Regions from separate parts of the Pseudaeromonas pectinilytica genome, predicted to be linked through region 1. Evidence: predicted binding sites of a transcription regulator. Region 1 holds the regulator's gene; the other holds the start of a gene.

Region 1 (3,418 bases):
GCTCACCCGCGACCTTTTCCCAGGTGCTGGATAATGGTAAACCGGTACAAGCCAGTGCCAATCGCCTTCACTATAAGCTCAAAGAGAAGCTGGTCGTGCTCAGCGACAAGGCTAAATTGCAGCAGCAAGACAATGAAGTGAGCGGCGATGTCATCCGCTATGACATCCAGAAACAGCAGATGGCCGCTGAAAGTACCGCCAAGGGCTCACGAGTCAAGACTGTTTTCTTGCCGGAACAGTTGCAAGAGCAGACCAGTCAGAAGGATGGTCAATAAGATGTCGTTGTTAAAAGCCAGCGCTCTGAAGAAGAGTTATAAAAGCCGCACCGTGGTCAGTGACGTCAGCCTGCAAGTTGAAACCGGCCAGGTCGTCGGTTTGCTCGGGCCAAATGGCGCCGGGAAAACCACCTCGTTCTACATGATCGTCGGTCTGGTTCCCCAAGATGGCGGTAGCGTAACGGTCGATGACATCGACATCACCTCTCTGCCGATGCACGAGCGCGCCAGAAATGGCATTGGTTACCTGCCGCAAGAGGCCTCGATCTTCCGTCGCCTCACGGTCGAACAAAATTTAATGGGCGTATTGGAAGTCCGTGGTGATCTCACCCGGGAGGAAAGAACGGACAAGATGGAGTCTCTTCTCGAGGAGTTTCACATCAGTCATATCCGCCATAGCCTTGGCATGAGCCTCTCCGGAGGTGAACGGCGGCGGGTGGAAATCGCCAGAGCTCTGGCCGCAGACCCCAGATTTATCCTGTTAGATGAACCATTTGCCGGTGTAGACCCCATCTCGGTCATCGACATCAAACGCATCATCGAACATTTACGCGATCGTGGGCTTGGGGTATTAATTACCGATCATAACGTACGAGAAACCTTGGATGTCTGCGAGAAAGCCTATATCGTCAGTCATGGCAAGCTTATTGCCGAGGGCGCTCCAAGCGAAATTCTCAACAACGAACAGGTGAAAAAAGTTTATCTGGGAGAAGGATTCACCCTATAGGTAACACTCTCTGCAGGACCCGGTTTGTCGATTTAAGGAAAGAGCGATACTAATGAAACCGACTTTACAGTTGCGCCTTGGTCAGTCATTGGCCATGACGCCACAGCTTCAGCAAGCGATCCGCTTGCTACAACTCTCCACACTGGAGCTCCAACAGGAGATCCAGCAGGCACTCGATGCCAATCCCCTGCTGGAGCAGGAGGAGAGTGATAATCTGGAGCCCATGTCGGAGCAAGAACGGGACGACGCGCAAGCAGCAGACGAGGCCAGGGACGAGCAGGATGGTAGCCAGCTCAACACCAGCGACGCACTCAATCAGGAAAACATGCCGGATGAGTTGCCGATGGATACCACCTGGGATGAGCTTTATACCGCAGGAACCCATCAGGCCAGTGGCTTACCCAGCGGCGACGATGAGCCTGTCTATCAGGGTGAGACCACAGAAACACTGCAAGATTACCTGCTTTGGCAGATGCAACTGACACCATTTAGCGAGTTGGATCAGGCGATTGCGCTTTCGATCATCGACGCAATTGATGATTCAGGCTATTTGACGGCCACCCTGGAGGACATCCTTGAAGCAGTGCAGTCTGACGAGCGTGAAGTCGAGCTGGATGAGGTTGAAGCCGTACTCAAGAGAGTTCAGCACTTTGACCCCGTTGGTGTCGCCTCTCGCTCCGTCCAGGAGTGTTTGCTGATCCAACTGGGGCAATATCCACAGACCACACCTTGGCTTCAAGAAGCGAAAACTATCCTGCAAGAGCACATGGACTTGCTGGCCAGTCGGGACTATCGCAATCTGGCCCGCAAGATGCAGCTCAAGGAAGGAGAACTCAAGGAGGCGCTGGATCTGATCCAGCATCTGGAACCGAGGCCTGGCAACAGTATTATCCAAAGCGACTCCCAATATGTGATTCCGGATGTCGCGGTCAGCAAGAAGCAGGGCAAGTGGGTGGTAGAATTAAACCCAGATGCCATGCCGAAAATTCGCATCAACGAAACCTATGCCTCCATGGCCCGCAGCGCTCGAAACAGCAGTGACAGTCAGTTTATCCGCTCACACTTGCAAGAGGCCAAATGGTTTATCAAGAGCCTGGAGAGCCGGAATGAAACCCTGCTGAAAGTAGCGAATTGTATCGTGTTGCAGCAGCAAGACTTTTTCGAATATGGTGAAGAGGCTATGAAGCCCATGGTTCTCAATGATGTCGCCGAAGCGGTAGAAATGCATGAGTCGACCATTTCGCGTGTGACCACACAAAAATTCATGCATACGCCTCGTGGAATCTTCGAACTTAAATACTTTTTCTCAAGTCACGTCAATACTGATAATGGAGGGGAGTGTTCTTCCACCGCAATCCGGGCTTTGATCAAGAAGCTGGTCGCGGCTGAAAATACAGCAAAACCCTTAAGCGATAGCAAGATCGCGGATTTGCTTACTGAACAAGGTATTATGGTAGCCAGACGGACCATCGCTAAGTATCGAGAGTCTTTGTCAATACCGCCATCCAGTCAGCGCAAACGCCTGTTGTAGGCCAAACAAAAGGAAGACGTTATGCAAATTAACCTGTCAGGTCATCACATCGAAATTACCGACCCGCTGCGTGACTTCGTAAATAGCAAATTTGCCAAGCTGGAGCGTCACTTCGAACAAATCAATAATGTTCAAGTCATTCTCACGGTTGAAAAACTCAACCAGATCGCCGAAGCCAAACTCAACGTCAATGGTGGCGAGATTTTTGCCAATTCCCAGCAGGCCGATATGTATGCGGCAATCGACACGCTGATTGATAAGCTGGATCGCCAGATCATCAAGCACAAAGAAAAATTGAATAGTAAGTAACTATGTTAATTCAGGACTTTCTTAGCAGGGACTGCACCAAAAGTGCAGTCCCTTGTTCCAGTAAAAAACGCGCCATTGAACTCATCAGTGAACTGGCCGCCCAGCGGTTAGGATTGGATGAGCAAGAGCTATTTGAACGCCTGTTGGCCCGTGAAAAGATGGGCAGTACCGGCATTGGCGGGGCCATCGCCATTCCTCATGGCCGGATCCCGGACGGTCATCCACTGACAGCGGTATTTCTAACACTGGATCAAGGCATTGCCTTCGATGCGATCGATAACCAGCCTGTCGACATCCTGTTTGCCCTGCTGGTACCCGAAAGTGAATGTAAAACCCATCTCAAGACGCTCTCTCTCATCGCCAGCAAGTTGAATGACAAGGCTTTTTGTCGTTTACTGCGCCAGGCCGAGAGTGACGAAGCGCTCTATCAACTGATGATTGCCCCCTGAGGCGCCCATGAAATTGATCGTGGTCAGTGGCCGCTCTGGCTCAGGAAAAACCATAGCCCTGCGTGTCCTGGAAGACCTAGGCTACTATTGTGTCGATAATCTTCCGGTTACCTTACTGCCCCAATTG
Region 2 (3,418 bases), on a different contig from region 1:
GATCGGCGACCACGGGCTTTGGGTCGGCGGGATCGGTGCTTCGCTGCTGATCCTGCTCTGGCGGCTGCGCTGGTTCAACTGGCTGCTGCGTTTCGTCGCCGTCCTCATCACCTTCTTCGGCTTCAGTGTGTTTGCGATTCAGGCCAGCAATACCGTCCTCGGCCCGAACATCAACTATTTCAATAATGAAACCAGTTACCACAGGGACATGGTGCGCCGCGGCCCGTCCCTCTACCTGTTCGATCTGATCAACGGCCTGGTCTCCGGCAGCTCCATTTATAGTTACCCGGCCGCCGCATCCCCATTGCAACAACCCTTGATCAGCCCCAGCACCGACGCCACAGAGCAACCGGCCTGGGATCTGGTCATCGTCATGCAATATGAGGCGCTCTGGCTGGGCTGGGAAGGCGGCATCTGCAAACCGGCTCCGGTGCTAAAGCTGCCGGCAACGGTGCAGGCGGTGCAGCAGCAGATCCACTCCCCGACCACGGGCGGCATGACGGTACTGGCCGAGTTCGAGATGAATACCGGTTTACCGGTTGGACTGCTGAAACAGGGCATAGTGCCTTACTACTATCTGGCCGATCAGGCGGCGGGTCTGGCTCGCAGTGCAGGGGCCATGGGATACAGCACCCACTTCTATCATCCCTACAAACAGAACTTCTGGGGACGGGATAAAGCCATTCCGGCATTGGGCTATCAGCACGGCCATTTCGACAGCGAGTTCAATACGTTGGATCAGAAAGGCTTCTATACCAGCGACCGGGCTCTGGTGCAGCGCATTCTGGAACAGAGCCAAGCCGACTCGGCCCCTCAACTCCTCTATGCCGTCACCATGCAGGGACATGGCCCGTTCAATCAGAGTCGTTACGGCCAGCAAGAGCTGGAGGGCGCTTGCCCTGGCGAGAGTGAAAGTGACCGCCAGACTCTGAACACCTATTACACCGGGGTGGTGGATGCCATGGCCTCGCTGCAAACCTTGATCGATGGCCTGGATGCCAGTGGCAAACGCTATCTGTTGCTGGCATTTGGCGATCACCAGCCCTATCTGATGAACGCCGGAACCCGGGTGTTGCCGCCTCATGCCAAGACGGAGCTGACGTTCCGGATCCCGTTCATGGCCTTCAGCCGAGCAGGCAGCGGTCCGCTGAACCAGCAATACCAGAACGTACGCCAGCTATTCCAAGCCGGGCAAGTCACGCGGGCACTGCTCGGGGATAGCCAGTTTGTCCCTGACTTGCCACAGCCCGTGCTGCACCCCTTGCTGGGCAAGGAGCCCACATTCGACCCGGCCAGCTACCAGCAGGCCCTCGAAGCAACCTTCCGCGCCGATACCTTCTCTCATTAATTCCGGTCCTGCGGCATCCAGCAGCAGGACTCACCCTCCTGCTGTTGGTGCTTTGCACTGTTTTGACGCTCCAATTTAGTGCTTGATGCTATCGGATGCCGTGGGATCAATCGTCGGCATCGCGACGATATTTATCCTTTTCATCATAAGGTTATCCATAAAGCCTCCGACCATTAATCCAGTTGGTACGCTTTGTGTATATGCACTGCGCCGCGCACCAGAAGAACTCCCCCAGTTGGTTCGATTGCGCGAAAAATGTGCTTAACAAAAACAATACAACCCGGAACAAGGCGAACCCAGGATGCCGGTTGCGCCATTTTGTAGCGATGGAGGTCAGTTGTGGTGGATGTAAACAATGCAGTGGCAACACTGGTTACCAGCTCGGATACCCTGTTTATTTTGCTGGGTGCCATCATGGTGCTGGCCATGCATGCCGGTTTTGCGTTTCTGGAGCTCGGTACCGTTCGCGGCAAGAACCAGGTCAATGCCCTGGTCAAGATCATCACGGATTTCGCCGTGTCCACGCTGGCCTATTTCTTCTTCGGTTACTGTCTGGCTTACGGTCAAAGCTTTATGAGCGGCGCCCACACCCTGGTTGCCAACCATGGTTTTGATCTGACCAAATTCTTCTTCCTGCTGACCTTTGCGGCGGCAATCCCGGCGATTGTCAGCGGTGGTATTGCCGAGCGAGCTCGCTTCTATCCCATGCTGACCTGCTCCTTCCTGATTGTCGGCCTGGTCTATCCGCTGTTTGAAGGGATTGCCTGGAACGGTCGGTTCGGGGTGCAGGAGTGGTTGCAGGGCCAGTTCGGCGCGGCGTTCCATGACTTTGCCGGTTCCGTGGTGGTCCACGCGGTGGGCGGCTGGATTGGTCTGGTGGCGGTGATCCTGCTCGGTACCCGGCGTGGACGGGTGCGTAACGGTCAGACCGTCGGCTTCGCTCCGTCCAATATTCCCATGCTGGCGCTGGGCGCCTGGATCCTGATCGTCGGCTGGTTTGGTTTCAATGTCATGTCAGCACAGAAGTTGTCCGCCATCAGTGGCCTGGTCGCAGTCAACTCGCTGATGGCCATGGTCGGTGGCACCCTGGTCGCACTGCTGCTGGGCCGTAATGACCCTGGCTTCATCCATAACGGCCCACTGGCTGGTCTGGTTGCGGTCTGCGCTGGTTCCGACCTGATGCATCCGGTCGGTGCCCTGGTGGTCGGTGGCGTTGCCAGCGCCATTTTCATCCTGGTGTTCACCTGGTTGCAACGCAAACCGAAGATCGACGACGTACTCGGGGTCTGGCCGCTGCACGGCCTGTGCGGTGCTTGGGGTGGTATCGCCGCCGGTATCTTCGGCAGCGAAGCGCTGGGTGGCATGGGCGGCGTCAGCTTCATGAGCCAGCTGATCGGCACCCTGATGGGGGTCGCCATTGCGGTGATCGGTGCACTCATCATCTACGGCATCATGGCCAAGGTCGTTGGCCTGCGGTTGAGCCAGGAAGAAGAACACGAGGGGGCGGACTTGGCGATCCACAAGATCAGCGCCACCGCCCACGAGGTACAGTTGTAAGCACCCGCAGCGGGCAAGCGACACACAAACGGCTCCTATTCGGAGCCGTTTTTTATGGTGATTCGCCAGCGCAATTCAGGGTCAAGCGTCGATGAACCCCGTTATTGATTCACCCGGGCCCAGGCTAACTTGCCCTTGCCACTCAGAGTGTAACTGGCACCACCACCCGGCAGCAGCAAGGCATCAGCGGGTCCCAACGACCAGGTTTCACCATCCGCAGCGGTGAGTGTCATCTGGCCGCGCAATCCGTACAGCAGCTCGATTTCCCCTTGCCCACCGACCGAAAAAGGATGTTGGCCATCCGGACGCAGGAAGCTGAGACGAAAATCCGCCACCGGTATCGGGATCATCTGCTCGATACCCACATAATCCGGTCGTAGCACCTGCGGATACATGATGGCAAATTCCACCGTCGCCAACAGCTCAGGTTTGTCCACATGCTTATCGGTCAGCCCGGCACGCAGCACATTATCCGAACAGGCCATCACCTCCACCCCGGTCCCGCGCAAATAG

What was found. The regulator sigma-54, encoded in region 1, starts transcription at its own class of promoters, with help from an activator protein. The targets are predictions, from matches to a motif close to TGGCACNGTTTTNGCTT.
Region 2: ACYVG7_RS18215 (ammonium transporter) is a predicted target of sigma-54. The motif match lies at 1,532-1,548, and genes of this name have one in related genera.

Annotation. Positions count from the first base shown of each region.
Region 1 covers NZ_BAAGVN010000030.1:19,001-22,418, reverse strand. Annotated here, with positions in the region: gene lptA (lipopolysaccharide transport periplasmic protein LptA) at 1-275, shown strand, start outside; gene lptB (LPS export ABC transporter ATP-binding protein) at 277-1,002, shown strand; gene ACYVG7_RS03045 (RNA polymerase factor sigma-54) at 1,055-2,533, shown strand; gene hpf (ribosome hibernation promoting factor) at 2,555-2,842, shown strand; gene ptsN (PTS IIA-like nitrogen regulatory protein PtsN) at 2,845-3,291, shown strand; gene rapZ (RNase adapter RapZ) at 3,299-3,418, shown strand, end outside.
Region 2 covers NZ_BAAGVN010000353.1:28,754-32,171, reverse strand. Annotated here, with positions in the region: gene ACYVG7_RS18220 (LTA synthase family protein) at 1-1,348, shown strand, start outside; gene ACYVG7_RS18215 (ammonium transporter) at 1,688-2,905, shown strand; gene manA (mannose-6-phosphate isomerase, class I) at 3,007-3,418, opposite strand, start outside.